4 regions of the Brevibacterium sp. SMBL_HHYL_HB1 genome follow, and region 3 is predicted to be linked to each of the others. Evidence: riboswitches for the same ligand, from Rfam matches in the RefSeq annotation. Region 3 holds a riboswitch; each other region holds the start of a gene.
The links. Region 3 has a riboswitch for thiamine pyrophosphate ahead of IG171_RS02270 (hydroxyethylthiazole kinase). Riboswitches for the same ligand answer to the same signal wherever they lie in the genome.
Positions count from the first base shown of each region.

Region 1: it holds a riboswitch for thiamine pyrophosphate, as region 3 does, so the genes downstream of both, thiO (glycine oxidase ThiO) here and IG171_RS02270 (hydroxyethylthiazole kinase) in region 3, are expected to answer to the same signal.
Region 2: it holds a riboswitch for thiamine pyrophosphate, as region 3 does, so the genes downstream of both, IG171_RS11690 (ECF transporter S component) here and IG171_RS02270 (hydroxyethylthiazole kinase) in region 3, are expected to answer to the same signal.
Region 4: it holds a riboswitch for thiamine pyrophosphate, as region 3 does, so the genes downstream of both, thiC (phosphomethylpyrimidine synthase ThiC) here and IG171_RS02270 (hydroxyethylthiazole kinase) in region 3, are expected to answer to the same signal.

Region 1 is NZ_CP062936.1:1,897,851-1,902,207, reverse strand. Features, by position in the region: gene moeB (molybdopterin-synthase adenylyltransferase MoeB) at 1-464, opposite strand, end outside; gene IG171_RS08825 (thiazole synthase) at 461-1,228, opposite strand; gene thiS (sulfur carrier protein ThiS) at 1,230-1,487, opposite strand; gene thiO (glycine oxidase ThiO) at 1,518-2,660, opposite strand; TPP riboswitch at 2,650-2,753, opposite strand; gene thiE (thiamine phosphate synthase) at 2,766-3,449, shown strand; gene IG171_RS08805 (2-dehydropantoate 2-reductase) at 3,446-4,357, shown strand, end outside; gene IG171_RS08800 (histone deacetylase) at 4,338-4,357, opposite strand, start outside.
Region 2 is NZ_CP062936.1:2,513,358-2,517,714, forward strand. Features, by position in the region: gene IG171_RS11685 (FN3 domain-containing metallophosphoesterase family protein) at 74-1,828, opposite strand; TPP riboswitch at 1,988-2,096, shown strand; gene IG171_RS11690 (ECF transporter S component) at 2,120-2,749, shown strand; gene IG171_RS11695 (ABC transporter ATP-binding protein) at 2,749-4,278, shown strand; gene IG171_RS11700 (energy-coupling factor transporter transmembrane component T) at 4,271-4,357, shown strand, end outside.
Region 3 is NZ_CP062936.1:480,616-484,972, forward strand. Features, by position in the region: gene IG171_RS02255 (substrate-binding domain-containing protein) at 1-55, shown strand, start outside; gene IG171_RS02260 (ATP-binding cassette domain-containing protein) at 126-950, shown strand; gene IG171_RS02265 (ABC transporter permease) at 947-2,158, shown strand; TPP riboswitch at 2,215-2,333, shown strand; gene IG171_RS02270 (hydroxyethylthiazole kinase) at 2,321-3,235, shown strand; gene thiE (thiamine phosphate synthase) at 3,232-3,924, shown strand; gene thiD (bifunctional hydroxymethylpyrimidine kinase/phosphomethylpyrimidine kinase) at 3,921-4,357, shown strand, end outside.
Region 4 is NZ_CP062936.1:3,116,397-3,120,753, forward strand. Features, by position in the region: gene IG171_RS14395 (DUF1684 domain-containing protein) at 1-214, opposite strand, end outside; gene IG171_RS14400 (M18 family aminopeptidase) at 365-1,672, shown strand; TPP riboswitch at 2,357-2,465, shown strand; gene thiC (phosphomethylpyrimidine synthase ThiC) at 2,461-4,357, shown strand, end outside.

The sequences.
Region 1 (4,357 bases), 1.4 Mb from region 3:
CTGGTGGCGAAGTTGTCCGCCCCGTCGAGGACGACATCGTGGTCGGCGAAGAGCTCGAGCGCATTGTCCGGACTCAACCGGTCCTCGATCGTGGTCACGTTCAGGTCGGGGTCGAGCCGGTGCACAGCTGCGGCGGCCGAGTCGACCTTCTGCCGCCCGACATCGACGCGGCGATGGATGACCTGGCGCTGCAGGTTCGAGGTCTCGACCGCATCGTCGTCGATGATCGTGATCGACCCGATTCCGGCGGCCGCGAGATAATTGAGCACCGGCGCACCGAGGCCTCCGGCCCCGATGACCAGCACGGAGGCGGCCCGCAGCCGCTTCTGCCCCTCGACTCCGAACCCCGGCAGGCTCAAATGCCGGGAGTAGCGGTCCAGTTCGTCTCGGTCCAGTGCATCAACGGGGTCGACCAGCGGTCCGGGATTGACGACCGGAACCCTGGGGGCGGACACCTCGGTCATCGGGCCGCGACCATTCCGTCGAACGTCGACGACGCCAGCGCCAGGGGCCGTTTCGGGATCCGGCCGGCTCCGGCCGCCAGATGCCCGGATTCGACGGCCAGGGCCATCGCCCGGGCCATCGCCTGCGCATCATGGGCACGGGTGACCGCCGAGGCCAGCAGCACCGCGGTGCATCCGAGCTCCATCGCCAGGGCAGCATCGGAGGCGGTGCCGACACCGGCGTCGAGGATGATCGGCACCTGGGCGCGGGAGACGATGGTTTCGATGTTGTGCGGATTGAGGATGCCCAGCCCGCTGCCGATCGGGGCTCCGGCCGGCATCACCGCCGCCACCCCGGCGTCCTCGAGCCGTTTCGCCAGTGCCGGATCATCGTTGGTGTAGGCGAAGACCGTGAATCCGTCGAGCACGAGTTCCTCTGCGGCCCTGAACAGTTCGACCGGATCGGGCAGCAGAGTGTCCTCGTCGGCGATGACCTCGAGCTTCACCCAGTTCGTTTCGAGTGCTTCCCGAGCCAGCCGGGCGGTGAGCACGGCATCACGGGCCGTATAGCATCCGGCGGTGTTCGGCAGCACGCGGATGCCCAGGCGCTCCAGCATGGCGAACACGGAATCGCGTGATTCGGAGTCGAAGCGTCGCATCGCCACGGTCGTCAGTTCGGTGCCCGAGGTCCGCAGGGCCGTCTCGAGGATGCTCAGCGAGCTCGCCCCTCCGGTGCCCATGACCAGCCGGGAGTCCAGGTCCGCACCGTCGATCGTCCAGGTCATCTCAGCCTCCCTGCACGGCGGTGACGATGTCGACGGTGTGACCGTCGGCCAGGGCGAATTCGGACCAGTGGCTCCGGCGGATGACTTCGCCGTCGACGGCGACGGCGATGCCCAGACGGCCGCCGTCGGCCGGGGCGCCGTCCTCGCGCAGCTGACGTCCGGTGACCTCGGCGACGAGGTCGAGCGCCGAGGTGGCCCCGCCGAGCTCATGGGTCTTTCCGTTGAGGACGATGGTGGGTGCATGTGCGGTTTCGGTCATGGAGTGCTCCTCATCATGGTCGTGGTGGAATCAGGTGGTCGACAGAACAGGAAGGTCGGCGGGAGTCTCGAAGCGCTGAGGCGAGACGGAGTCGAGCGCGCCCGGGGGCAGCCAGTCGGGGCGGCGGCCGATCGCGATTTCGGCACCCACACGTCCGCCGAGCGGGGCCAGCAGGATGCCGTGCCGGAAATAGCCGGTGCTGACGACGCAGCCGTCATCGATCCGACCGACCAGGGGCAGATCATCGGGAGAGCCGGGGCGGGCCCGGGTGGTGATCTCGGTGATCTCACAGTCGAGGATGCCGGGAACGAGTCGCTGACCATCGCTGAGCAGCCGGTGAACCGCCCCGGCATCGGTGCCCGATCGACCGTCCTCACGGGAACTGGCCCCGAGCACGAGCTGACCATCGGGTCGGGCCACGACGTAGACGGAACGGCCGTTGACCAGACCCCTGACGGTGCCGCGCAGCAGGGGAGTGCGCTCGGCAGGAGCACGCAGACGCAGGACGTCTCCCCACACTTCACGCACCGGCAGCTGCGGTGCCCCGGCGATGGTGTTCGCAGCGCTTCCGGCGGCCAGGACGACCTGATCGGCGCTCATCCGCCGACCGTCCGCCAGCTCCACACCGACGGTGGCACCGCCCTCGCGCACCAGCCCACTCACGTGCTGACTGATCAGTTCGGAGGCGAAGACCGACAGCAGGGCCGAGGTCACCCTCCGGGGGTCGATGGACTGGTCCTCGGGGATGCGCACGGCACCGGCGACCGACGGTGACAGGGACGGTTCCAGCTCTCGGGCCCGGGTTCCGGTGATGAGTTCGGTGGAGAACCCGGCACCCGTCTGAGCATCCCGCAGCTCGCGCAGCGCCTGCAGATCGGCACGGTCACCGGCACACACCAAGGTCCCGGTGTCCGTGAGTCCGAGTTCGGCATCGGCGGCACCGGCCACCTCGGCGGCGAATTCCGGGTGCATCTCGGCCGCGGTCCGCAGCAGGGGGTACAGCGACGTCTGGCCCCAGACGACCTCGGCGGCGGGGGCGAGCATGCCCGCCGCCGCATGGGAGGCACCCCTGGCGGGGGCGGGATCGATGACGGTGACACCGGCAACGAGGCGGCGCAGGTACCAGGCCGTCGTCAGGCCGATGATTCCGGCCCCGACGACGATGACGTGCATGGATTCTCCCTCCGGCGGCATGATCCGCATCAGGTCTGGCGGTCGGCTCTTATGCCCTCTCAGCCTCGTTCGGAGGCTCCCGCGAACTTCCTCTACTCTATGACCATGACCACGGATATTCCACCGCACACCGATGTGTCCGAATCGCTGCGAGCTTCGCGGCAGGCCCGGCTGGCCCGGGCGAGCCTCTACCTGTGCACCGATGCCAGGAGCGCTCAGGGCGATCTTGCCGAGTTCCTCGACGCCGCCTACGCCGGCGGCGTCGACATCATCCAACTGCGCGACAAGACCCTCGAGGCCCGTGCCGAGATCGCGGCCCTCGAGGTGCTCAAGGATGCAGCCCAGCGGCACGGGAAGCTGTTCTCCGTCAACGACCGGGCCGATGTCGCCCTCCTGACCGGCGCCGACGTCTTCCACGTCGGCCAGGGGGACCTCACCAGCGCTCAGGCCCGGGCCGTGCTCGGAGACGATGTGATCCTCGGCCGCTCCACCCATTCGCGGGACCAGGCGCTCGCCGCCGAAGCCGACGGCGAGATCGACTACTTCTGCGTCGGCCCGGTGTGGCAGACTCCGACGAAACCCGGCCGGCGGGCCGTGGGCACCCAGCTGCTGACCGAAGTGGCCGCCGAGGCGGGCAAACCCTGGTTCGCCATCGGCGGGATCGCGGCCGGCCCCCGCCTCGACGAGATCCGGGAAGCGGGCGCGAAACGCGCCGTGGTAGTGCGTGCGATAACCTCGGCAGACGATCCCGCCGCGGCCGCACGGGACCTGAAGGAGGAACTGGGATGACAGGCAGCGCAGACAGCGAACCGACGATCCTCATCGCCGGTGCCGGGGCCACCGGCGGGGCCTTCGGCTCCTACCTCGTCGAGGCCGGCCGGAGGGTGACGTTCCTGCTGCGGCAGGCCCGGGCGGAGGCGGTCCGGACCGGCGGGCTGCGCTTCGTGGCCCCGGACGCGGACCGGACGAACTTCGTCGATGTGGTCACCGCGGACGAACTCGTGACGAGCCCGCGGACCTTCGACATCGTCATCATCGCCGTCAAGGCGGGCGGTCTCGACTCAGTGCTCGCCGACATCCGCCCCGCGGTCGGCCCCGATACGCGGATCATTCCCTTCCTCAACGGCATGGCCCAGATCGACCGGCTGCAGGCCGACTATCCCGGTCAGACTCTCGGCGGATTCGTCAAGATCGTCGGCACCGTCGAGGACGGCGCGGTGCACCAGCTGACCGACCTGGCCGTGATGACCATCGGCGGACTCGGCGATGACGAGGTTCCGGACGCCGTCGCCACGGCCCTCGATGTGCCCGGATTCCGCTTGCAGGTCATCGACGACGTCGTCGGCGGCCTGTGGGAGAAGTGGATCTTCATCGCCGCCGCCGGAGTGGTCACCTGCCTGTTCAGAGGCCCGGTGGGCGCGATCATGGACGCCGGGGGACGCGACCATGTGCTGCGGATCATCGCCGAGCTCGAGGCAGTGGCGACCGCGGCCGACCATCCGGTGTCCGAGCGGTCTCATGCGATGACCGTGTCGATGCTCACCGAGGCCGGCTCAGCATTCACCTCGTCGCTCTACCGGGACGTCACGGCCGGGCTGCCGAGCGAAACCGAGCACATCCTCGGCGATCTGGCGCTCAAGGCCGCCGTTCTGGGGGTGAGCACTCCGCTGCTCGACCTCACACTCGTGCAGCTGCGG
Region 2 (4,357 bases), 2.0 Mb from region 3:
GCAGTCGTCCGTGACGACGGTGACCGCTCCGGCAGCGAGACCGTGACTGCGCTTTCGCCTGCCGTGGAGGATCTCAGTGCAGTGCGCTCCGACGCCGCCGGCTCGCAGCCAGCAGCAGAGCACCGAGGAGGATCGTTCCCGCGCCGAGACCGATCGGAAGTGCGAGCTCAGTTCCCGTGCGCGGCAGGTCGTCGCCGTCCTTCGAGGCGGAAGCTGCGTCTGACTCCGAGCCTGCCCCCGGCTCGCCGCCCTCGGCCTCGGCGTCCACAGCCGCTGGCGTGGATCCGTCGGCGTCCGCGGCGGTGTCAGCCTCATCGGCGCTTGTCTCGGTTCCGTCCCGGTTCGGTCCGGCTCCGCCCGAATCGGATTCGCCGCCGGCGGCATCGGCCCCACCACCGGCACCGTCAGCGTCAGCCCCAGCACCAGCACCGTCAGTATCAGCCCCAGCACCAGCACCGTCGGCATCGGCGTCGTCGTCCGGTTCCGGAGCTTCGTCCGAGGCGCGGCTGATCTCGACGTCGTCGATCTCCTCGGACGCGGCTTGGGCCGTGACCTGACCGTCGGTCCCGGTCGGCACTTCGTAGGTCGTCGCCCGCAGAGATCCGTCGGTGACGCGCACTCGCGTGAAGGCCGGAACGTCGTTGTGGACGCTCTTTGCCTCCCATTCGAGACCCGGAACATGATCGTAGAACTTCGAACCCGAGGATGAGGTCAGTGTGAGATACATCGTCTGCCCCGGCTCCTTCTCCTGAGCGATTCCGGCGTCGGACCCGTCGACCGGCTCGCCCTCGGCGTCCATGAGGAACGTTCGATTGTAGATGTGATCGTGGCCGGAGACGACGAGATCGATGTCGTTTCGGGCGGCCACCGGAGGAATGGCCTTCCGCAGCCTCCTCACATCGGCGTCATCGTTGTGGGTTGCGGTCGAATAGATCGAGTGATGGAATCCGAGGACCTTCCACCGTGCCTCGTCACCGTGCTCGGCGACGACCTCATCGATGAACTCAGCATGCTCGTCGGTATCGAGTTCGTTCGAGTTGATGTTGATGAACAGGACGCCTGAGTCGATGAACCAGTAGTCTCCTCCTGAGGTGATCGCACCTCCTCCGCCGTGGTCCCGGCTGACGTTCGGGCGGTTGAAGTGCTGCTCATAGGACTTCGAAGCCACATCGTGGTTGCCGATGGTCGTCGCTTGGGGGACCGTCCTGGTCGCATCGGGAGCGAGGTACTGCTCGTACTGGCTCTGGCTGTTCGCGATGTTGACCTGATCGCCCATGGAATAGAAGAAGCGCGGATCCTGTGCTGTGGCCAATGCCGAGTTCAGGGTTCGCTCCCAGCCGGCGGCGTCGTCCGGACGCCCTCCGCCGGAGCCGATCTGAGGATCGCCGAAGACGAGGAATTCGCTGTCGCCGCCGCTGGGGCCGGTGACGAAGTTCTCAACCGACGTATAGCCGTCCTCTTCGCTGCCGACTCGATAGGCGTACTCGGTGTCGGGTTCCAACCCGGTCATGGCCGCATGGTTGTAGTGGCGTCTGAGATCGATGGCGAGCCCGGAGTCGGTGGTCTCTGCACTCTGCGCATCGGCGGGCAGCTGCCCATCGTCGACCTCTGAGGCCTTCGCCCACCGAATCTCTCCCCCGCCGGAGCTCTCACTCATCCACGACAGGTTGCGAGAGGTCTCATCGCCGCCGACCTGAAGGACGGGATCGCTGATCGCGGACTCCTCCGTCACGTCGGCCTGGGCGGGAATGGGCGCGGCGACCAGCCCGGTCACCAGCGCCAGAACCGATGCGAAGCTGAATGATCTGTTGAGATGTTGAGTTTTCACCCGACCATTCCTACTGCTGGGTAATTAAAGCTCGCCTGTCGAGAGACGACCCACGACGAAACGACAGGTGAATTTCTGACAACGGAATCGACCGATCGTGCCGCCGCCCTGCCATCACCTGCCGCCGCCTGGCAATCCCCGTCGCCTGGGGTACAGTGGTGGCTACGACAGGGGAGCGCCGTCAGGGGCGCTGAGAGTGCAGGTGAAGCTGCAGACCCTCGAACCTGATGCGGTCAGTACCGCCGAAGGAAGTCGAGACTCTTCTACCCCTCCTTGATCCGAGGAGGCACAATGCCGAAAACCACCACGCCGAATTCCACGCCGTCGACCGCGCCGGCCCACACCCTGGCGCCGAAGACGAAGAAGTGGCGCGTCGTCGACTACGTCACCACCGCCGTGCTCGGCATCGCCGTCGGGCTCGTGTTCTGGGTGCTGGCGCTGAGCTGGAAGGTCCTCGAACTCGCGTTCCAGGCCTTCCCACCCTCGATCGGCCTCATCGCGGGCCTGTGGGTCCTCGCCGGGCCCCTGGCCGGTGCGATCATCCGCAAACCCGGTGCCGCGCTCCTGTGCGAACTCATCGCTGCTGTCGTCGAGGCGGTCCTCGGTTCCCACTTCGGCGCCACCGTGCTGCTGTCCGGGCTGCTCCAGGGCCTCGGTGCCGAACTCGTCTTCGCAGCCTTCGGGTACAAGCGGTTCACGCTCTGGATCACTGCGGCCTCGGGCATGCTGGCCGCAGCCTTCATGGCCGTGAGCGAGAACATCATGTACAACGCCGAATGGCAGTTCGGCTACCAGGCGATCTACGCGGTGTGTGCGATCGTGTCCGGTCTCGTCCTCTCCGGCATCGGGGCCTGGTACGCCTACCGTGCGATCGCGAGGACCGGGGCGCTGAGTTCGTTCGCCTCCGGTCGTCTGCGCTGATGGGCCTGCCGATCACGGCGCGCGGGTATTCATGGACCCACGCCGACCGCGATGAGCCGGCCGTCGGTCCGCTCGATCTCGACATCCCCGCCGGGCAGAAGGTCCTCCTGCTCGGCCCATCCGGAGCGGGCAAATCCACGCTGCTGCACGCGCTGGCCGGTGTCCTGCCCGAGGAGTCCGGCACCCCAAACGGTGAGCTGCTCGTCGGCGACACCGGCCCGGACCCGCACCGAGGTGAGACCGGATTGGTCCTGCAGGACCCCGAATCGCAGGTGATCTTCTCCCGGGTCGGCGACGACGTCGCCTTCGGAATGGAGAACCTCGGCCTGCCCGCCGAGACCATCGACTCCCAGATCCGCGAATCGCTGGCCGCGCTCGGTCTCGATCTGCGGCTCGACCATCCGACGGCGGCCCTGTCCGGAGGACAGAAGCAGCGCCTGGCCCTGGCCGGGATCCATGCGATGTCTCCGCAGGTGATCATCCTCGACGAACCCACGGCGAATATCGACGCGGACTCGGCCGGCGGGATCAGGGACGCCGTTCTCTCCGTCCAGGCGGCTAACTCGGCGACCATGGTCGTCGTCGAGCACCGGGTCGGCCTGTGGCTCGACCACGTCGACCGCGTCATCGTGCTCGGACGTGAGGGTCTGGTCGCCGAGGGGTCGCCGCAGAGCGTCTTCTCAGACCCGGGACTGACGGCCGCGCTCATCGGCTGCGGCATCTGGGTGCCGACCGGTCCCAACGCGCCGGCCGAAGAGCGGGCCCACCCCACCGCCGAGGCGGCTCCGGGCTCGGGAACCGACGACGAAGAGGGCGAGGTGCTGCTGCGGGCCGAGAGCCTGGCGGTGTCCCGTCCGCGTGCGAAGGCACCGGCGGCCGCCGGCATCGACCTCACCGTCCGGGCCGGACAGGCCGTGGGGATCGTCGGCCCCAATGGAGCCGGCAAGTCCACGACCGCTCTGACGCTGGCCGGCCTGCTGCCCGAGTTCGCGGGTCAGGTGACTGCCGAACCGGCGCTGCGGGGAAAGACCAGGCAGGTCCGGCCCTTCGCCTGGCCCTCGGCGCTGCTGGCACCGCGCATCGGCATGGTCTTCCAGGAACCGGCCCATCAGTTCCTCACCGCCGAAGTGGCCGCCGAGCTGAGACTGGGCCCGCACCTGGCCGGGTGGTCCAGGGCCGAGGTCAACGACCGCGTCGGGCAGCTGCTCGATGTGCTCGGTTTGAATGACCTGGCCGGGGCGCACCCGCAGAGCCTGTCCGGCGGAGAGAAGCGTCGCCTGTCGGTGGCGGCTATGCTCGCTCCCCGACCGCAGGTCCTCATCGTCGATGAGCCGACCTTCGGTCAGGACGCCCTGACCTGGGCCGGGCTGGTCGAGCTGTTCCTCGACGCGCTGGGCCGCGGCTCGGCGGTCGTCGCCGTCAGTCACGACCGTGCCTTCCTCGATGCGATCGGGGCCAGACGGGTCGATCTCGGCGCGTTCTCGACCCCCGCATCGGCGCAGGCACCGGCGGGTGGTCGCGGTGAGTGAGCAGCTCGCACGCAGGCGCTCCTCCGCCGAAGTCGGCGTCGAGGATCCCGGTCAGCTCATTCCCGTGGTGCGCACCACG
Region 3 (4,357 bases):
AGACATCTGCACCGGCAGTGTGAAGGAGCTCTGCGACGACGCAGGAGTGAAGTGACCGACCTCGTCGTCGGCGGCCATCCGGTCGCCGACGCTCGGGCCGAAACGATCGTGACGAGTAGGAACAGATGACATCTGAGACACCCGAACCGGCGCCCGCTGCATCGCGGGCGCCGGGAGGCGACAGCGAACCCGTGCTCGAACTGCGCGGCATCAACAAACGGTTCGGGGCCGTCCAGGCCCTGACCGACATCCATCTCACCGTCGGCCGCGGCGAAGTCGTCGGCCTCGTCGGCGACAACGGCGCCGGCAAGTCGACCCTGATCAAGGTCATCGCCGGAGTCCACGCCGCCGATGAGGGCGATCTGGTCATCAACGGCGCGCGACAGAGGTTCTCCTCGCCCAAGGACGCGCAGAAGGCCGGAGTGGCCACCGTGTTCCAGGACCTGGCCCTGTGCGAGAACCTCGACGTCGTGGCCAACCTGTTCCTCGGGCATGAGAAGACCCGCGGACCGGTGCTCGATGAGGTGGCCATGGAGGCGAAGTCCTGGGAGCTGCTGCGCAGCCTGTCGGCGAAGATCCCGAGCGTGCGAGTGCCGATCGCGGCCCTGTCCGGCGGTCAGCGCCAGACCGTCGCGATCGCCCGGTCGCTGCTGGGCGAACCGTCTCTGGTCATGCTCGATGAGCCGACCGCCGCACTCGGAGTGGCGCAGACGGCCGAGGTGCTCAACCTCATCGAAAGGCTCAAGGAGCGGGATCTGGGAGTGCTGCTCGTCAGCCACAATATGGCCGATGTGCAGGCCGTCGCCGATCGCGTCCACGTGCTGCGGCTGGGCAAGGACGCCGGCGACTTCCCCGGCGACGAACGCACCGATGTGCTCGTCGCCGCCATCACCGGTGCCAGTGACAATGTCGTGACCCAGAGGGCCGCACGCAGGGGTGAGCGCCGATGACCCGCAACTCCTTCATCACCGATGAGCGGATCTCCAGCGAGGGACTGATCGGCACGTTCGTCCGCCGGGTCAAGGAGGGCCAGCTCGGGTCGTTCCCGGTCATCCTCGCGCTCGTCGTCATCGTCATCGTGTTCCAAACCGCCGACAGCAATTTCATCTCCCCGGCCAATCTCGTCAACCTCTCCACCCAGGTCGCGTTCCTCGCGATCCTCGCTCTGGGCATCAACCTCATCCTGCTCCTGGGCGAGATCGATCTGTCCCTGGCGCAGCTGGGCGGGCTGGCGGCCTCGCTGCTCGGGGTGCTCGTGGTCAGGCAGGGCGTGCCGCCGCTGATCGCGCTGGTCATCATGCTGCTGCTCGGCCTCGTCGTCGGAGCCGTGCAGGGATGGTTCTTCGCCGTCGTCGGCATCCCGGCGTTCGTCGTGACCCTGGCCGGACTGCTCGCGTTCACCGGCCTGACATTGACGACTCTGGGCACGCAGAAGAACCTGTCGATGTCGGAAACCTTCGCCTTCGACTTCGCCAGCTACTACTTCCCAGCCATCTGGGCGTATGTCTTCGGAGCGATCGCGATCACCGGCTTCGGGGCGGGCATCATCTACTCGAAGCTGCGCCGGCACCGTGAGGGACTGAGCGCACCGAGCTGGACCTCGGCCATCGTGCGCATCGTGCTGCTGGCCGCGATCGTCTTCGGATTCCTCATCCTCGTCAACCAGGACTTCGGCCTGGCGATGCCCTTCTTCCTCATGATGGTCATCGCGATCGTCATCGACCTGGTGCTGCGCAAGACCCGCTACGGCCGCTCGATCTACGCCGTCGGCGGCAAGGTCGAGGCCGCCAGGCGGGCCGGCATCCGCGTCACCTGGGTGCGCATCAGCGTGTTCATGACCGCCGGGGTGCTCGCCGCCCTGTTCGGGTTCATCAAGACCGGTGTGACGACGAATGCGGGATCGACCCTGGTCAGCACCCAGGATCTGCTCAACGCGATCGCGGCGGCCGTCATCGGCGGAACCTCCCTGTTCGGCGGGCGCGGTTCGGCCTGGGCCGCGGTCCTCGGCGCACTCGTCGTCGGCGCGATCAACAACGGTCTCTATCTCATCGGCTTCAACTCCGACGCGCAGCAGATCATCACCGCGCTCGTTCTGCTCACCGCCGTCGTCGTCGATGCGCTCAGCCGCCGCGGCCACAGGTACGTCGGCCGGGGGTAGCGGACAGGCCGCCACGTGCGGACTCGCCCCGTACCTGTGGGGCTGATACAGTCGAAGCCAATGACATGGGGTGCCTCATGACGATCCGCGGCAACGGGGAGCGCAGAGGCTGAGAGAACACCCATCGAACCTGATCTGGGCCATACTAGCGAAGGGATCGTCATGGTTGACTTCGACCTGCGTTCTGCCAACGCACGACTGCGTGCGGGACATCCAATCATCCAATGCATCACGAACACCGTCGTGCAGCAATTCAGCGCGAACGTGCTCCTGGCCGTCGGTGCCTCCCCGGCGATGCTCGACCATGAGGCCGACGCCGGGCAGTTCGCCGGCATCGCCAACGGCGTGCTCATCAACTTCGGCACCGCCTCGAACCACCAGCTGCTCGCCGCCGATGCCGCCATCGACGTCGCCGCTGCCGCCGGCAAGCCCTGGGTCCTCGACCCGGTCAGCGTCGGCGCGGTCGACTTCCGCACCTCCCGCATCCGCCGCGCCGCCGCCGACCGACCGACCGCGATCCGCGGCAACGCCTCGGAGATCGCGGCTCTGGCCGGAGTCGGCCTCGGCGGACGGGGAGTCGACTCCACCGATGAGGTGGACGCCGTTCTGCCCGCAGCCGTCCAGCTGGCGCGCACGACCGGTGCGATCGTCGCGGTCTCCGGGCCCAGAGATGCCGTCGTCGCCCACATCGACGGGACCGACCATGTGGCCCATATCGACGGCGGGCACGAATTCATGCCGCTGGTCATCGGCACCGGCTGCTCCCTCGGCGCCGTCACCGTCGCCTACCTGGCCGGCGCGGGCAAGGGCACTGCCGGACCCGACTCCGATGTGTCGGTGCCCGCGGCCGCGGCGTCGGCAGATCCGGGCGCGACCGCCTCGGCGCGGTTCGAAGCCGTCGTCGCCGCCCACGCGCATTTCGCCGTCGCCGGAGAACTCGCCGCCGCCGGGGCGCAGGGACCGGGCAGCTATTCGGTCAGCTTCCTCGACGCACTCCACGCCGTCACCGGTGACCAGCTGGCCCAGGCCCGGGTCAGCCACCGAACGCTGACCGCGGACGAAGGCGTGCAGGCATGACCGCCGGCTCCCGCTTCGCCGGCATCGACACCCGCCTCTACCTCGTCACCGACTCCGCCCAATGCGAAGCGGCCGGCCGCAGCGTCGCCGAGACCGTGGCCGAAGCCGTTGCCGGGGGAGTGGGCATCGTCCAGGTCCGCGACAAGGACATCGACGACGCCGCCTTCTACTCACTGACCCGTCAGGTCATCGCCGCCATCGACACCGCCACGGCCGGCACCGACCGCCACGTTCCCCTCGTCCTCAACGACCGCGTCGAGGTGGCCCGCCGCCTCATCGACGAAGGCGAGAGTGTGCACATCCACGTCGGCCAATCGGACACCTCGGTCGGTGACGTCCGCGCCGCACTCGGCCCCGAACCGCTCATCGGCCTGTCCGCGGCCGACAGTGCCGAATTCGCCGCCGCCCGCAACACCGGCGTCGTCGATCTGATCGGCATCGGACCCGTCTTCGACACCAAGACGAAGGCCGACGCCCCCGACGGCATCGGCCCCGACCGCCTCGGCAAACTCGCCGCCGAAGCGGGAATCCCGGCCGTCGCGATCGGCGGGATCAGCATCGACCGGGCGCCCGAGCTGCGCGGGCGCGGGCTGCTCGGCATCTGCGTGGTCTCGGCGATCTGTGCGGCCGAGGATCCGAAGGCCGCGGCCCGGCAGCTGCTCGCCGCCTTCACCGGAGGTCAGGAGTGAGCACACGCCCGCCCATCACCCTGTCCATCGCCGGCACCGACCCCAGCGGCGGAGCCGGAATCCACGCCGACCTCAAGACCTTCACCGCCCGAGGAACCCTCGGCACGACCGTCATCACGGCCCTCGTGGCGCAGAACACGCACGGAGTGTCGCGGGTCTACCCGATCGACGTCGATTTCGTGGCCGACCAGTTCGACTCCGTGCTCGATGACATGCCCGTCGACGCCTCGAAGTCCGGGATGCTCGGCACGCGCCGACTCGTCGAACTCGTCGCCGCCCGTGCCGCGACCGGCAGGCTCGGCTTCTTCACCGTCGACCCGGTGATGATCGCGACCTCCGGCCACCGCCTCCTCGAAGCCGATGCCGTCGACGCGGTCCGCACCCACCTGCTGCCGGCCGCCGACCTCATCACCCCGAACCTGCCCGAGGCGGC
Region 4 (4,357 bases), 1.5 Mb from region 3:
CGAAGGTCTCGGCGGCGGGGCCGGCCTTGATGCCGGGCTCGAGCGCGATGGTGACCCATCCGTCCTCGACGGTGAACGTGCCGGGGGCCTCGGGCCACGTCGACTCCTGGTCGAGCCAGTGCAGTCCGACGACGCTGAGCCAGCCGAAGGGTTTCGCCAGTGCCGAGTTCCGTGAATCGCGCCAGGTGTTCCACTCAGTCACGAACTGGTTCACGTCGAACACTCCTTGCTGTCGCTGTTGCGGCCACCGGGTCGCGGTCGCCGGGTCCCCGTCACCAGCGCGTACCACCGAATCCGATGCCGACGCGCCGTCTGGAACCAAACCCTCTGCCCTCCAAACTACCGCAAAGGATAGGCTGGGGAAATGAGCGATTCGCACCCGAGACCCGACCTGGCCGCCGAGACCGCGGCCGACCTCAGTGACTTCGTCAGCGCCTCCCCCAGCTCGTATCACGCCGTGGACACCGCGGCCACACGCCTGAAGCAGGCCGGCTTCTCCCGCCTCGACGAATCGACGTCGTGGGCCCTGTCGCCCGGGTCCGGTCACTACGTCGTCCGTGACGGAGCACTCATCGCCTGGATCAATCCCACCACCCCCGCCGAGGCGGTGCCCGGGTTCCGGGTGTTCGGATCCCACACGGACTCCCCCGCCTTCAAGCTCAAACCCGGTGCCGAGTACACCGCCGAGGGCATGCGCCAGGTCGGAGTCGAGATCTACGGCGGTCCGCTGCTGAATTCCTGGCTCGACCGGGAGCTGGCCTTCGCCGGTCGCCTCAGCCTCGCCGACGGCACCGTCGCGCTGGCCCGCACGGGACCGATCGCGCGGATCCCGCAGCTGGCGATCCACCTCGACCGCCAGGTCAACGACGGTCTGACCCTGGACAAGCAGCGTCACACCGCACCAGTGATCGGTCTGGCCGACCTCGCCGAGGCCGATATCGTCGAGCTGCTCGCCGCCTCCGCCGAGGTGGACCCCGAGACCGTCGTCGGACACGACGTCTACACCATCCCGGCCCAGGAGCCCAGCCGCTTCGGGGCGGCCGAGGAGTTCTTCGCCTCGCCGCGGCTGGACAACCTTCTGTCCGTCCACGCCGGCGTCACCGCGCTGACGAACCTCGACGCCGACGGGCTCGAGGCCATCGCACTCTTCGCCGCCTTCGACCACGAGGAGATCGGGTCGAATTCGCGCTCCGGTGCCTGCGGGCCCTTCCTCGCCGATGTCACCGAACGCATCATCGCCTCCCTGCTGCCGAACTCGACGCGCAGCGATTACCTGACCGCCCTCGCGTCCTCGGTGTGCGTGTCCTCGGACGCCGGGCATGCCGCCCACCCGAACTACCCGGAGCGGCATGACCCGCATGTCAGGCCCCGCCTCGGCGGCGGTCCCCTGCTCAAGCTCAACGCCCAGCAGCGCTACGCCACCGATGCGGTGGGCACGGCGGTGTGGTCGCGGGCCTGTGCGGCCGCCGGTGTCGAGTATCAGGACTTCGTGTCGAACAACGCGATGCCCTGCGGGTCGACGATCGGCCCGCTGACGGCTACACGACTGGGCATGACCACCGTCGATGTGGGCCCGGCCCTGTATTCGATGCACTCGGCCCGCGAGATGGTCGCGGTCTCCGACGTCGTCGCCCTCGGAGCCGCCGCGAAGACGTTCCTCCAGGGCGCTTGAGCGCCGCGGCGTCCAAAGCGCAGCGGCGTCGGGTGGCGTCTGGTGGTGCCGGGGTGGCGTCTGGTGGCGCCGGGGTGGCGTCGTTCGAGGCCTGGCGGCGCAGCGGCACCCTCATTCAACGCCTCGTTCAAGGCCAACAGCGTCGTTCAAGGCGTAGCGCCGCACCAACAACGTCGGTCAAGGCGGGCCGCACATATCGAACGGTGCACGATTCGACAACTGCGCTCCGCCTTGAACGAGGGACATGAAGCGCGCTAAGGCTTGAACGAGCCGCGTCGGGCGCGCTCCGCCTTGAACGAGCGACGCGGGACGAAGGTGTTCTCCCAAGCTGCTCAGAAGCCACAGCAGCAACGTCATTCAGAGCGCATTGAGTGCAACAACGACGTCGCTCGAGGCTCGGCGACGCAGCGGCTGCCTCACTCAACGCCTCGTTCAAGGCCAACAGCGTCGTTCAAGGCGTAGCGCCGCACCAACAACGTCGGTCAAGACGGGCCGCAAATATCGAACGGTGCACGATTCGACAACTGCGCTACGGCTTGAACGAGCCGCGTCGGAAGCGCTCCGGCTTGAACGAGCGACGCGAGGCGGGCAGATTGCGCGGGTTCGACGCCGCCTTTCGCATTCGCTTCATCGGCCGAATGCCTCAGCTGGTTTGTCTTCCCGCTGACCCCGTGATAGAAGTTGCACGACCCCACGGGAGCCCTCTGGAAGGGCTGAGATCGGACTGGATCGTCCGAGACCGTAGAACCTGATCCGGTTGATACCGGCGTAGGAAGTGAGGACTGCGGATGACTGCGTTCACCCCTGAAACACCAGCCCACACCACCTCCGGAGGCCCTGCCCACTCGGCCTCCGAGGCGACCGTCGAAACACCTGCCCGCTCGGCCTCCAAATCGACCGCAGAAACCCCCGCCGAGGTGGCCTCGGAATCCTCAGCCACTCCGAACAACCCGAACCCTTCGACCACTCCGAACGACCCGACCCCCTCGTCCACCCCGAACTCCCCGAACCCCTTCTCCACCGAGCAGTACGCGACGCATTCGCAGGCGTGGGTCGAAGACGCCGAGCACAACATCCGGGTGCCCGTCACCCGCATCGACCTCGACGATTCGAACTCGAAGCCGAACCAGCCCGTCCACGTCTACCGGACCGTCGGACCGGGAAGCGTCCCCGAGGAGGGACTGCCGGCCATGCGATTCCCCTGGATCGACGCCCGCCTCGACACGGAGACCTACGAAGCGCGCGGGCACCTCATCGCCGATGACGGGCGCGCCGCAGTCCGCCGGGGCGCACCCACCCAGCAGTGGCAGGGCCGCAAACCGGTTCCGCGCCGGGCCAAGTCCGGGCGCACGGTCACCCAGATGCACTACGCCCGGCAGGGCATCATCACCCCGGAGATGCGGTACGTGGCCCTGCGCGAGCAGTGCGACGTCGAACTCGTCCGTGCCGAGCTCGCCGCCGGGCGCGCGATCATCCCGAACAACATCAACCACCCCGAGTCGGAGCCGATGATCATCGGCAAGGCCTTCCTGGTCAAGATCAACGCGAACATCGGCAACTCCGCGGTCACCAGCTCCATCGCCGAGGAGGTGCAGAAGCTGCGTTGGGCCGCGAAGTGGGGTGCCGACACCCTCATGGACCTGTCGACCGGCAACGACATCCACACCACCCGCGAGTGGATCATCCGCAACTCCCCGATCCCCATCGGCACCGTCCCGATCTACCAGGCTCTGGAGAAGATCGACGGCGATGCGAACGCGCTGACCTGGGAGATCTATCGCGACACCGTCATCGAGCAGTGCGAGCAGGGCGTGGACTACATGACCGTCCATGCCGGTGTGCTCCTGCGCTACGTGCCGCTGACGGCCGACCGGGTCACCGGGATGGTCTCCCGCGGAGGATCCATCATGGCCGGCTGGTGCTTGGCCCACCACGAGGAGAACTTCCTCTACACCCACTTCGACGAACTCTGCGAGATCTTCGCCCGCTACGATGTCGCGTTCTCGCTCGGCGACGGGCTGCGCCCTGGATCCATCGCCGATGCCAATGACGCCGCCCAGTTCGCCGAACTCGACACCCTGGCCGAGCTGACCGAAAGGGCCTGGGCCCACGACGTCCAGGTCATGGTCGAAGGCCCGGGCCACATTCCGCTCCACCTCGTGCGCGAGAACGTCGAACGTCAGCAGGAGCTGTGCCACGGTGCTCCCTTCTACACCCTGGGTCCGCTGGTCACCGATATCGCACCCGGCTACGACCACATCACCTCGGCGATCGGGGCGACCGAGATCGCCCGCTACGGCACGGCCATGCTCTGCTACGTCACCCCGAAGGAGCACCTCGGCCTGCCCGACCTCGACGACGTCAAGACCGGGGTGATCACCTACAAGATCGCCGCGCATGCCGCCGACGTCGCGAAGGGACATCCCGGTGCGACGGCCCGCGATGATGCCCTGTCGAAGGCTCGCTTCGAATTCCGCTGGCGCGACCAGTTCGCGCTCGGCCTCGACCCGGAGACTGCCGAGGACTTCCACGATCAGACGCTGCCGGCGGAACCTGCGAAGACCGCGCACTTCTGCTCGATGTGCGGGCCGAAGTTCTGCTCCATGCGCATCTCCCAGGACATCCGCGACACCTACGGCAGCGCCGAGGCGCAGGCGGCACTGGCGGGAATGCAGGAGAAGAGTC